2 regions of the Clostridium sp. JN-1 genome follow, and region 2 is predicted to be linked to the other one. Evidence: a T-box and tRNA genes for the amino acid it is inferred to sense, from the RefSeq annotation. Region 2 holds a T-box; the other holds one or more tRNA genes.
What was found. The T-box of region 2 lies ahead of thrS (threonine--tRNA ligase). A T-box ahead of a tRNA ligase gene usually reads a tRNA of that ligase, here a tRNA-Thr.

Region 1: it encodes a tRNA-Thr, which carries the amino acid that the T-box ahead of thrS (threonine--tRNA ligase) is inferred to sense. The anticodon was not compared.

What each region holds. Positions count from the first base shown of each region.
Region 1 covers NZ_CP033465.1:2,768,216-2,774,647, forward strand. The annotation lists gene glmS (glutamine--fructose-6-phosphate transaminase (isomerizing)) at 1-461, opposite strand, end outside; gene EBB51_RS13355 (nitroreductase family protein) at 1,097-1,669, opposite strand; tRNA gene EBB51_RS13360 (tRNA-Thr) at 1,839-1,914, shown strand; gene EBB51_RS13365 (Crp/Fnr family transcriptional regulator) at 2,023-2,496, opposite strand; gene EBB51_RS13375 (2-hydroxyacyl-CoA dehydratase family protein) at 3,330-3,902, shown strand; gene EBB51_RS13910 (2-hydroxyacyl-CoA dehydratase family protein) at 3,910-4,047, shown strand; gene EBB51_RS13915 (hypothetical protein) at 4,052-4,321, shown strand; gene hsp18 (heat shock protein Hsp18) at 4,797-5,246, shown strand; gene EBB51_RS13395 (replicative DNA helicase) at 5,278-6,432, opposite strand, start outside.
Region 2 covers NZ_CP033465.1:2,101,958-2,108,389, reverse strand. The annotation lists gene ytxC (putative sporulation protein YtxC) at 72-992, shown strand; T-box leader at 1,053-1,279, shown strand; T-box leader at 1,306-1,545, shown strand; gene thrS (threonine--tRNA ligase) at 1,608-3,524, shown strand; ribosomal protein L20 leader region at 3,563-3,672, shown strand; gene infC (translation initiation factor IF-3) at 3,702-4,223, shown strand; gene rpmI (50S ribosomal protein L35) at 4,243-4,440, shown strand; gene rplT (50S ribosomal protein L20) at 4,469-4,828, shown strand; gene EBB51_RS09955 (TrkH family potassium uptake protein) at 4,919-6,265, shown strand; gene EBB51_RS09950 (TrkA family potassium uptake protein) at 6,276-6,432, shown strand, end outside.

The DNA of each region.
Region 1 (6,432 bases), 670 kb from region 2:
CCTTCCATCTTAGATGCAGCTTTCATAACTGCATCTAATAAATTTCCATCATAATAGTAATCTATTAGATGAGGTATAACTTCTGTATCTGTATCAGAAATAAATTTATATCCTTTCGATATTAACCATTCCCTTAAGTGTACATAATTTTCTATTATTCCATTATGAACAACACTTATTGTTCCATCCGCATTACTGTGTGGGTGGGAATTTAAATCTGATGGCTCACCATGAGTTGCCCATCTTGTATGACCTATACCTATACTTCCTTTTAATGGTTCAGTACTTAGTCTTTCTTCAAGATTTGCGAGCCTTCCTTTGCATTTCATAACGTTCATATGGTCGCCATCTATTATAGCAACACCTGCCGAATCATATCCTCTATATTCAAGTTTACTCAATCCATTTATTAAAATTGATTGAGCTTGTTTTTCTCCAACATAACCAACTATTCCGCACATAAAAAATCTTCCTTTCTTTTATCTCTTTAATTGTTAGTTTATTATTAAGTTTCTATTTTAAATTTCCATTATTTTGAACAACAAAATAACTATCCTCTTTTTTAGATTTAAAAATATAAAGAGCATCATAATAGAAACAAGTAAGGTTTTAACACCAGGTTGATGTTGTTACAAGAATCACTTCCTGTTTTTATCAACCGCTAACGGTAGTGCGATACCGTGGGGCACCCGCCGAAGATTCGATTCTCCCCATCCTCGTCAACTCAAGTAAAATAAATAACATAAATTACTTTACCCAAGTCCTGGCGCTTTAATTAAATATTGCGAACTTTCACCTCCAAAATTAAAATTTTGCAAATGTTAAACAAGCTATCAATACATTATACTCTGTAAATTTATTTTTTGTCAACTTAAAATAATTTTAAAAAATGGTGTCATATTATTACACTGCTTTCAAAAAAGCTTAATATATCAAAACACTGCTAGAATGATACAAAGCTAAATGTTCCACATTTTAATGTTTATTAAGGGAAGTTTGAACTTCCCTTAATAACTACCTTATTATCAAAATTATCCTTTAATAGAATCAAATTTAAATTTATTTATTTCCCAGGATATAATCAAAAATTATATGTTCAAACTTTTAAAATTATATCTTCCAAGCTTCTCTTTGGTACATGATGCACTTTATTTTCATCTCTCCAGTACTTTACATCCTTATTTGAATCCATAGATTCAATAATCACTTCTTCTTTTGGTTTTCCAAGAGCTGCTACTAGTATAACTTCATACTTTTCATCTAAATTAAGACTTGATTTTAATTCTTTCTTGTTTACATTTGCAAGAATGCATCCACCAAACCCTTTTTCAACGGCTCCAAGTAAGATAGTCTGTGCTGCTATCCCAGGATCAAATGATGGATTTTTACTAATAGATGTATCATTAAGTATTACAACATATGCACTTGGCCTTTCTCCATCTTTTGGCCCATCCCAATCTTTTAAGTATCCTGCCCAACCTAAAGTTTTAAATATTTTCTCATTGTTATTTTTTGTATTTGATATAACATACTTTAATGGCTGCAAGTTTGCCGCTGATGCAGTTAGTCTAGTAAGATCCACCAGTTCTTTTAAAATTTCTGTAGTTATTTCTTGATCCTGATAAAACCTTCTGTACGATCTGTTTTTTAAAACTAATTCTCTTATCATCCTTATTCCCCCATCTATTGATATTTAAGTTATTTATAATCATAATAATTCTAAATAACTTAAATATCAATAAGCAGAACGAACTCAAATGTAAACTATAAATTTGTAGTTGAATGTTGATATTAATTGTAAGTTGTATTAAAATTAAATAGTAAAAGTTAATATTTATGCTCCTATGGCTCAGCTGGTAGAGCAACTGATTCGTAATCAGTAGGTCGGAGGTTCGAATCCTCTTAGGAGCACCAAACTTAAACGTCTCAACGATTGAAGGCGTTTTTTTGTTTTATAACGTTTAGAGAGTTCATAAAGTGTAAATATCTTATGATTGATTTAAGTCATAGTACATGGTAAGCCTATGACTCTGAATATATGCGCTTTAATTCCTCAACATCTATTATTGTAATGCTTTTTGCGTTATATTCAATCAACCCTTTTGACCGCATTTTATTTAGCTCACGTGATAGTGACGGACGCCGAACTCCAAATTTTTCAGCCAATTCTTTTTTAGATAGTCTCAAAAAAATAGTTGTGTTTTTTTGGATGCTATACTCACATAACAAAAATTCAATAATACATCTCCTGATGGTCTTCGTTGGCAGTGTCTTGATCTTACCGCTGAGAATTAGTGTTTTATCAGAAAGGGATTCAAGGAAATTCTGCAAAAACTGATCATTCATCCGGCATAAATATAAAATCAATTGCTTGCTTAAATGTAAAATTTCAGTATCATATTTAGTGATAATCATCAATGGATAAGTATTATTTCGTGAAAACAATAAATTTTCTCCGATAGAATCCCCAGCAGTAAAATTACATATAACGGACATATCACCGCACGTAAAGCCTTATCGTTTCTGTCAGAAGCCGGGTTTAACATTCTTTCTGCAGAGCAAAACATATTTCTTTCAAAAGAAATTTCTGATCAATTTGTTGATGAACAGAATGAAGTGTGGTACACACTGCAGCAGGCTGTTCAAAAATCAGTTGCTCCGAAAGAATTGCTGCAATATGCCGAGGCAATATTCCGCGCATATCATGCATTAGTAAAACTGGAGGAATCAAGTTGCCCTACGTTTCTTAACAGTTTTATTCGGCAGTTAAGCAAGATATCAGCCATACCTTTACTGTTAGTGCAGCTGAAATAAAATACAGCAGTGGGGTTATTTATCATTTATTAAAAGGGCAGTTATCCTATGCTTATGAAGCAGAGCAAGTAGAAAAAATATGTATTGATGGCGGCATTCCCTTTGTTTTAGTAGAAACGGATTCGGACGCCGACACTGAACAAATAAAAATAAGGCTTGAGGCTTTTACGGAACTGCTTATGCAGTCTCATCCGATCTGTCCATTAGGTTTTTATCAAGAACTTTTATCTCGTTTCAGAAAGAGATTCCGACTGCCATCCATACACCTTTCACAAAAAACAAAATGTATTTTAAAGCCAGTAAAATATATAGTACTGGCGGGATTTATCCTAAGTGTCGTGGTATGGGGAGTCAGACCTATTACTTATCTTCGTCCTGATCTTGCCATAGTCAGCCCCAATCTTAAAACATGGGACATTGTTGTGCTGGGAATTATCATGGGAATTTGCTTCTTTTAAGTAGTCGGTAAAAAACTTCTATCATCAAAGAGAGAGATTAAATAAGGAGGTGCCCATATGAATGAAAAAGCAATAGAAAGATTTAAGCGAAACGTAGTGCGTATTTCGAATGGTACATTAAATCAGCTGAACAATGTAAACGCCTTGCAGGAAATGGATTATTTTACAAATATACTAAAAAACAATTTCACAGACTTCTCTGAAAATCCAAACACCTATATTGGAAACTACTGTGTTATGGTGCCGGATGAACTGATATATGCCTTTGGCTGTACCCCCATGCGGTTATTCTCCGGATACAATATAGCAGCATTGCTCGGGGATGAGTTGGTACCAAGAGATGCCTGTCCAGTTATAAAAACATCAGTTGGATTTCAATTTATGAACATTCTACCTGTCTACAATCAATGTAAAGCTGTGATTTTGCCGCTTACCTGTGATAGAAAAAGGAAGAGTGCTGATATTTTGGCAAAAAAGTTGCCAGTCATTCCTCTGCCGATTTCTACAGATAAATCCGAAAAAGGATTTGAGGATAATTATAAAAATCCGATTGCCCTCACCAAATCCTTGTCCAGTCTTACAGGCAGAAAGAATCATCTACCATGTTCTTCGCGGATGTACTCCTTATGATTTTGAATTGTCAAAGGTAGAAAAATTAGCACAAAAGTATAATATCCCGGTTTTAAGGATAGAAACAGACTTTTCTGCGGAGGATTTGGAGCAGGTCAAAATTAGATTGGAAGCATTTATAGAGATGCTTGAACAAAGGAGGTAATAGAATGGATCATTATTTTTTAGGAATGGATGCAGGGTCAACTTACTTAAAGGCGGCACTGATAAAGGATGAAGAAATCATCTCCACAGCTGTGCTGCCCACCGGAATAGACTGTGAAAAAACTGCAGAAACACTCATGAATCACATCTGCACGGAAGCAAGTATCAATCAAAGTCAAATTAAAGCAATCACTGCTGCTGGCTACAGCCGACGAAACATTGAAGTTGCTGATAGTACAATTTCTGAGATAACCGATCCATGGCAAACCGTATAGCTAAACTTGCCAGAAAGTACAAATCTAATGGAGACATTCTAATGACCGGCGGCAGTGCTAAAAATGAAGCCCTGCGTTTAGCTCTGGAGGATGAGCTGCTTTGTGATATCCATATGAAGCAAATTATCCTCAATTTAATGGAGCTATCGGTGCCGCTTTGATTGGAAAGCGAAAATGTGAAAAAAAGCCTACAATATAAATTCACTTATTTTTTAAAACATTGTCAAAAAACTTTTAATATATAATCAATTTATATAAAATACATGGTTACAGGATATTAACAACCATATATCTTATTAAAATCAACTTATAACTATATTTCTTAACTTAAATACCGATTTCTCTCAAAATCATACATTTTAAACTTTGACTTTCTTTGACCTTTGTATTATTATATAGATGTACTAAAGATAAAGAATACTTAGTACCATATAAATAATATTAACAAATATTAATAATCAGAGGAGGTTTTAATATGTTTGATATGGTTCCTTTTAGAAAAGATAATGGTTTTTTAAGAAGAGGTGATGATTTCGATAAATTATTTGATAATTTCTTTAATGATTCATTCTTTGCACCAATGAATATATCTAGATTTGGAAATGGATTTAAAGTTGATTTAAAGGAAACTGAAGATGATTATCAAATAGAAGCAGATCTTCCTGGAATAAAAAAAGAAGCTATAAATATAGATTATGATAACAATTATTTGACTGTAAGTGCTAAGAGAGATGATTCAGTTGAGGATAAGCAAGATAATTATATAAGACGTGAGAGAAGATATGGTGAATTTAAAAGAAGCTTTTATGTTGATAATGTAGATCAAAATAATATAGATGCCGCATTTAAAGATGGTGTACTAAAAATTACTTTACCTAAATTAGAAAAAGGAAAAGAAACTAAAACTAAAATAGATATACACTAAAAAAATCCTGTTGGCTTATCCAACAGGATTTTTACTCCTGATGGATAACATCCAAATTACCAAACTTACTAAATTGTCCAAGCCATGCTAACTTTACAGTTCCAGTAGGACCATTTCTCTGTTTTGAAATTATGCATTCAGCTATATTTCTCTCTTCTGTATCTTTATTATAGTATTCATCTCTGTACAAGAACAAAACTAAATCTGCATCCTGCTCTATTGAACCTGATTCCCTTAAATCTGAAAGCATTGGTCTGTGATCTGTTCTAGCCTCTGGTGCACGTGATAACTGTGATAGTGCAATAATAGGACATTCCATTTCCTTTGCTAGTGCTTTTATAGATCTTGATATCTCGGATACTTCCTGCTGTCTACTTTCTGATCCTCCGCTGCCTGCCATAAGCTGCAAATAGTCTATGATTATAAGATCAATTCCATTTTCTATTTTTAACCTTCTGCATTTTGATCTCATCTCCATTATTGATATACCTGCTGAATCATCAATATACAATTTAGCTCCTCCAAGAGGACCAGATGCCCTTGCAATATTCTCCCAATCCTTGTCTTCTAAATTTCCTGTTCTAAGATTTAGCATATCTACATGAGCTTCTGAACACAAGAGTTTATAAGCTAGCTGTTCCTTTGACATTTCTAGTGAAAACATTGCTACATTCTTTCCTTCTTTTAATGCTGCATGTTCAGCTATATTTAATGCAAAAGTAGTTTTTCCCATGGATGGTCTTGCAGCTATCAAAACCATATCGCCTTTTTGAAAGCCAGAAGTTTTTGCATCCAACTCCCTAAATCCTGAAGCAACACCTGTTGTCTCACCTTTATTATTAAAAAGCTTTTCTATTTGCACAAAACCTCTTTCAAGTATATCGCTAATAGGTTCAAAATCAGACTTTACATTGTTTCCAGCTATATTAAATATCTGTTTTTCTGCTAAATCAATAACTTTGGGTACATTATCTTGATTGCTGTAGCTTTCTTCTATAATTTTTGTAGCAGCTTTAATCAAATTTCTCAAAGTTGCCTTTTCTTTTACTATTTTTATATAAGATTGAATATTAGCTGTAGATATAACCGAACCACTTAATTCACTTATATACGTTATACCGCCAATATCATCTAATTTACCCCTTGATTTTAAATTTTCAGAGAGGGTTATAATATCTATAGCTAT
Region 2 (6,432 bases):
TATTTGCAAATAAGTTTTTGTATATACATTTTGTTTACACACATACTAATTTCAAGAAGGGAGTGTGTTATGTGTTACTAATCACTATTATATATGATGATAAAAGAGAAAATTTGATATATGATATAGAAAATGTAGTACGATATTTTAAAGAAAAAAACTATACTATAGGAATTTCAGAAAGTATACAGTCTAATACTCACTTCGTAAAAATATTTTGTGATGGAGATTTAAATGAAAAAGCTTATAACCTATTTAAAATGAATATTGCAGGGGCCATTTATAATGTGCTTATAGATGAATTTTATGATAAATATTTATTAAACTTCTTATCAGATACATACTTTTTTTTAAAGTATGATGAAATAGATGAGGTTATGAAAAAGAGTGAAAGCATATTAAAAGGATGTGACTATAATTTTGATCAAAATTTTATATATTGTATGAACAAAAAAAATATAATAGTAGATAAAATTATTGATTGTATAAATGAAAATAGAGAAATTAACATAGATGGTTTTATAACTTTTAGAATGAAGGAACTTGAAGATGATTTAGAGAGTATTATTGATAAAGTTGTGGAACAGTATATGGCAGAAAGGGAATATGATGATTTTATAAAGCTGTTAAAGTATTTTGTAGAAATTCAAGACAGCAAAGTAGATGAGATAAATATAATAATTACAAAGAGCGGTAAGTATTTATTAAAAGATAATAAAGGTAAAGATATAACTCAAGAATTACTAGATGGTTTGGATGAGATTCAATACAAACAAAATTCTAATATGGAAGATATTTTGATAGGTGTACTCATAACAAATTGCCCTAAAAGTATAGTGATTCATTGTGTGGAAAACTCGGAAAATGATGAATTTATAGATACGATAAAAAATATTTTTGAAAACAAGGTAAGTATTTGTACTTCATGTGATATGTGTAAGTGTACAGAAGACAGATTTACTCGTTTGATTGACAGCAAAATAAAAAGTTAATTTTTTGATTTTAGCTATTGACAAATGTAAATTCAAGCAATATAATAGTTTCAATAAATGTTAAAAACTTTGAAAAGGAAGAGTAAATAATAGACTGCTTTAAGAGAGAAAAATCCATTGACTGCAAGATTTTTTAGGTAAGTATTATTGAAAACCACCTTTGAGTTGAATATTGAACTTTAGTAGATATTTCCGTGAATCTGCGTTAATGATCTTGAGATGATAATGGTTTTTTAATTTAGCTATTATCAAATTGGGTGGAACCGCGATCTATACTCGTCCCATGTTTTGGGATGAGTTTTTTTATTTTTGAATAAAGACTTTGAAAAGGAAGAGTAAATAATAAACTGCTTTAAGAGAGAAAAATCCATTGACTGCAAGATTTTTTAGGTAAGTATTGTTGAAAACCACCTTTGAGTTGAATACTGAATTTTAGTAGGTATTTCCGCATATCTGCGTTAAAGATTTGAGATGACAATTATATAAGCATTATTTATTGTAATGTTTTATTTGTTGAAGTTGGGTGGAACCGCGATCTACACTCGTCCCATATATGGGACGGGTGTTTTTTGTATATAAATTATTTACTATAAATTACAATAGGAGGAGATAGTCATGATAAAGATTACTTTAAAAGATAATAGTGTTATGGAGGTTCAAAATGGAACCAAGGTATCAGAAGTAGCTTCTAAGTTGAGTTCATCTCTTGCAAAGAAAGCTATTGGAGCAAAAATAGATGGTAAAAGAGCAGAGCTTATGGGTGAATTAAATAATGATTGTAAGCTTGAAATATTGACATTTGAAGATGAAGATGGAAAGTGGATATTAAGGCATACTGCTTCACATATTCTTGCACAGGCAGTTAAAAGATTATATCCTGATGTAAAGTTAGCTATAGGACCAGCAATAGACAATGGATTTTACTATGATTTTGATGCAGAATTTTCATTTACACCTGAAATACTTGAAAAACTTGAAGCTGAAATGAATAAGATAGTTAAGGAAAATTTAAATCTTGAAAGATTTGAATTACCAAGAGAAGAAGCTATAAAACTTATGAAAGAAAAGCAGGAACCATACAAGGTTGAATTAATAGAAGATTTACCAAAAGATGCAGTAATATCTTTTTATAAACAAGGAGATTTTGTAGATTTGTGTGCAGGACCTCATGTTAAATCAACTGGCAAAGTAAAATCTATAAAACTTCTTTCAATAGCAGGTGCTTATTGGAGAGGCGATGAAAAAAATAAGATGCTTCAGAGAATATATGGAACTGCATTTGAGAAAAAATCAGATCTTGAAGCATATCTAAAGATGATGGAAGAAGCTAAAAAGAGAGATCATAGAAAAATAGGAAAAGAACTTGACTTATTTAGTATTCATGAAGAAGGACCAGGATTCCCATTTTTCCATCCAAAGGGAATGATAATAAGAAATACTTTACAAAGCTTTTGGAGAGAAATGCATGAAGCTGCTGGATATGATGAAATAATGACTCCTGTAATATTGAATGAAAAACTTTGGAGACAATCCGGCCACTGGGATCATTACAAAGAAAATATGTATTTCACAAAAATAGATGATGAAGATTATGCTATAAAGCCAATGAACTGCCCAGGTGCAATAATTGTATATAAAAACCAAATACACTCATATAGAGAACTGCCAATAAGATATGCTGAAATGGGAATTGTTCACAGACATGAAAAATCAGGCGCACTTCATGGACTTATGAGAGTAAGATGCTTTACTCAAGATGATGCTCATATGTTCTTAGCTAAAGACAATATAAGAGATGAAGTATTAAATGTTATAAAACTTATAGATAGTTTTTATAAGGTATTTGGATTTGAGTATTTTGTTGAATTATCTACAAGACCAGAAAATTCAATGGGAAGCGATGAAGATTGGGAAGCAGCAACTGAGGGTTTAAGAGATGCGTTAAATGCAGCTGGAATGGAATACAAAATTAATGAAGGCGATGGAGCATTCTACGGACCTAAGATAGACTTCCACTTAAAAGATTGTATAGGAAGAACATGGCAGTGCGGAACAATTCAATTAGATTTCCAGATGCCAGAAAGATTTGATTTAACTTATATAGGTGCAGATGGAGAAAAGCACAGACCAGTTATGGTTCACAGGGTTGTATTTGGATCTATAGAAAGATTTATAGGAATATTAACAGAACACTATGCAGGAGCATTCCCAACTTGGCTTGCACCAGTTCAAGTTAAAATTATGAATATCACTGATGATCAAATTGAGTATGCTAAGAAAATAGCACTTGAATTAAAGAAAAACAAAATAAGAGTTGAACTTGATTTAAGAAATGAAAAGATAGGATATAAGATTAGAGAAGCTCAACTTCAAAAGGTTCCTTATATGTTAGTATTAGGACAAAAAGAAATGGAATCAGGTAATATTACTGTAAGAAGTAGAAAACAAGGAGACCTTGGAACAGTTGAATTGAAAGACTTCATAGCAAATATAAAAGATGAAATAGATAAAAAAGTTAGTACAATTGATTAAAGTTATTGACTTATGAATAAAATAGTTATATAATAACCTATGTTAAGAAGAAACAGCCGTTTCTCACCTTACAGCACAGCTAGTAAGGTTGATAGAATTTTTGAATTCGTAATTCTAAGGACGGCATAAGTCGTCCTTTTTTTTATTTGTTAATTTTAAATTAAAACCACCTAGGAGGTGAAAATTATTAATAAAGATTTTCTTATTAATGAAAGCATAAGAGAAAAACAGGTAAGAGTTATTGCAAATGATGGTTCGCAGCTTGGAGTTATGTCATCTAAGGAAGCACTTAAGATTGCAGAAGAAAGTGATTTGGATTTAGTTTTAATATCACCAAATGCTAAACCACCAGTTTGTAAAATAATGGACTTAGGAAAATTCATTTATGAGCAGGCTAAAAAGGATAAAGAAGCCAGAAAGAAACAAAAAGTTATAAACATAAAGGAAGTTAGATTAAGTCCTACTATAGAAGAACATGATGTAGCCATTAAATCAAATAATGCAAGAAAATTTTTGATAGCAGGAGATAAAGTAAAGGTTACTATTAGATTTAGGGGAAGAGAAGCTGATTACTCATTTATAGGTAAAAAGATAATGAATAAATTTTATAGCAAACTTGAAGATATCTGTGTTATAGAAAAGACTCCTAAATTAGAAGGAAGAAATATGATAATGGTTTTATCACATAAGAAAGCATAATTGAGAGGAGGAATTTATTATGCCAAAAATGAAAACAAAAAGAAGTGCAGCAAAGAGATTTAAAGTTACGGGAACAGGTAAATTAAAGAGATCAAAAGCTTTTAAGAGTCATATATTGACAAAAAAGAGTGCAAAGACTAAGAGAAATTTAAGAAAAGCTGGATATGTTTCATCAACTCAAGAAAAGACGATGAAAGAATTAATGCCTTACGTATAATAATTGGTTGTAGAAGGAGGTCTTTAAAATGGCAAGAGTAAAAAGGGCAGTAAATGCACGTAAATATCATAAAAAAGTTTTAAAACTTGCGAAAGGTTACTATGGAGCTAGGAGCAAGTTATTTAAAACTGCTAATGAATCAGTAATAAGAGCACTTAGAAGTGCATATGTAGGAAGAAGACTAAAGAAGAGAGATTTCAGAAAGCTTTGGATAGCAAGAATAAATGCGGCAACTAGAATGAATGGTCTTTCATATTCAAAGTTTATGAATGGAATAAAAACTGCAGGAATTGATATAAATAGAAAAATGCTTTCTGAAATAGCTATAAATGATCCAAAGGCATTTACTAATTTAGTAGATATAGCAAAGAAACAATTAAATGCATAATATAAAAGTTATTTACATAAAAGTACAGCATTTTGCTGTATTTTTTTTTACGGGAAAAGTGTATAATATGTGTAAAGGTTGGTAATTATTATGATGGTTAAGATTAATAAATGGATTAAAATTACCCAAGTGCAGGTACTTGCTTTAGAATTTATAATAGTGATTTTCCTTGGAGCTATTTTATTATCGCTGCCAATAGCCTCTGTGAGCCATAAAAGTACTAATTTTATAGATTGTTTATTTGTATCAACATCTTCAACATGTGTAACAGGGCTTGTTACTGTAGATACGGGAACACATTGGAGTTATTTTGGAAAAACTGTGATTTTATTTCTAATTGAAATAGGCGGGCTAGGGTTTATGACTATAGCAACGTTAATTGCACTTCTTGCAAGGAGAAAAATTGATTTTGAGCAGAGAATAGTAATGCAGGAGTCAATGAATCTCTTTAAGTTACAAGGTATTGTAAAAATGACAAGATATATACTGGTATTTACATTTTCTGTTCAATCAATAGGCGCTTTGATATTATCAACTCAGTTTATTCCGATGTTTGGAATAAAAAAGGGTATTTACTATAGTATATTTCACTCAATATCTGCCTTTTGTAATGCAGGTATTGATTTATTTGGCGGATTTAGAAGTTTAACATCATACTATAATAATTCTGTAATAATTCTAACAATTGGATCACTTATAGTTATTGGAGGACTTGGATTTTTTGTGTGGAGTGAAATATATGAATACAGACGTACTAAAAAGCTGTCAACTCATTCAAAGGTTGTTATATCAACTACATTGATACTCATAATAGGTGGATCAATATTGATGTATATCTTTGAATATAATAACTATGCTACTATGGGAAATATGATATTTAAGGATAAAGCTTTATCGTCTTTTTTTGCTTCAGTAACACCAAGAACTGCAGGATTTAATTCAATTTCAACTTCGGATATGACAACTGCTGGTAGATTCTTAACAATAATACTGATGTTTATAGGAGGATCACCTGGATCAACTGCAGGTGGAATTAAGACGACTACTTTAGCGTTATTAGTTATGACAGTTTTATGTGTAGTGAGAGGTAAAAGTGATACTGAAATATTTAAGAGAAGAATAGATAAAGTTCGAATATACAAAGCTTTTGCTCTAACTGCAATTTCGCTAACATTGGTAGTTATCGTTACAATGATACTGTGCATTACAGAAAAAGGAGCTTCACTTGAGTATATTTTATATGAAGTTATTTCTGCATTTGGAACTGTAGGACTTACGTTGGGACTTACCACAAAACTTAGTACAGTTGGTAAGATAGCGATAATTATAACTATGTACTGTGGAAGAATGGGACCGCTTACAGTTGCTACAGCACTGTCAAGGAGAAATTCTCCTAATAAGATAAAGTATCCTAAGGATAAAATATTAATTGGATAGAGGGGATAAAATGAGTAAGAAACAATTTTTAGTTATAGGATTAGGCAGGTTTGGAAGTGCAGTAGCCAAGACTCTGTATGAACTAGGAAATGAAGTATTAGCATTAGATATAGATGAAACGGCAGTAGAAAAGATAGCTGACTATGTTACTCATGCTGTACAAGTTA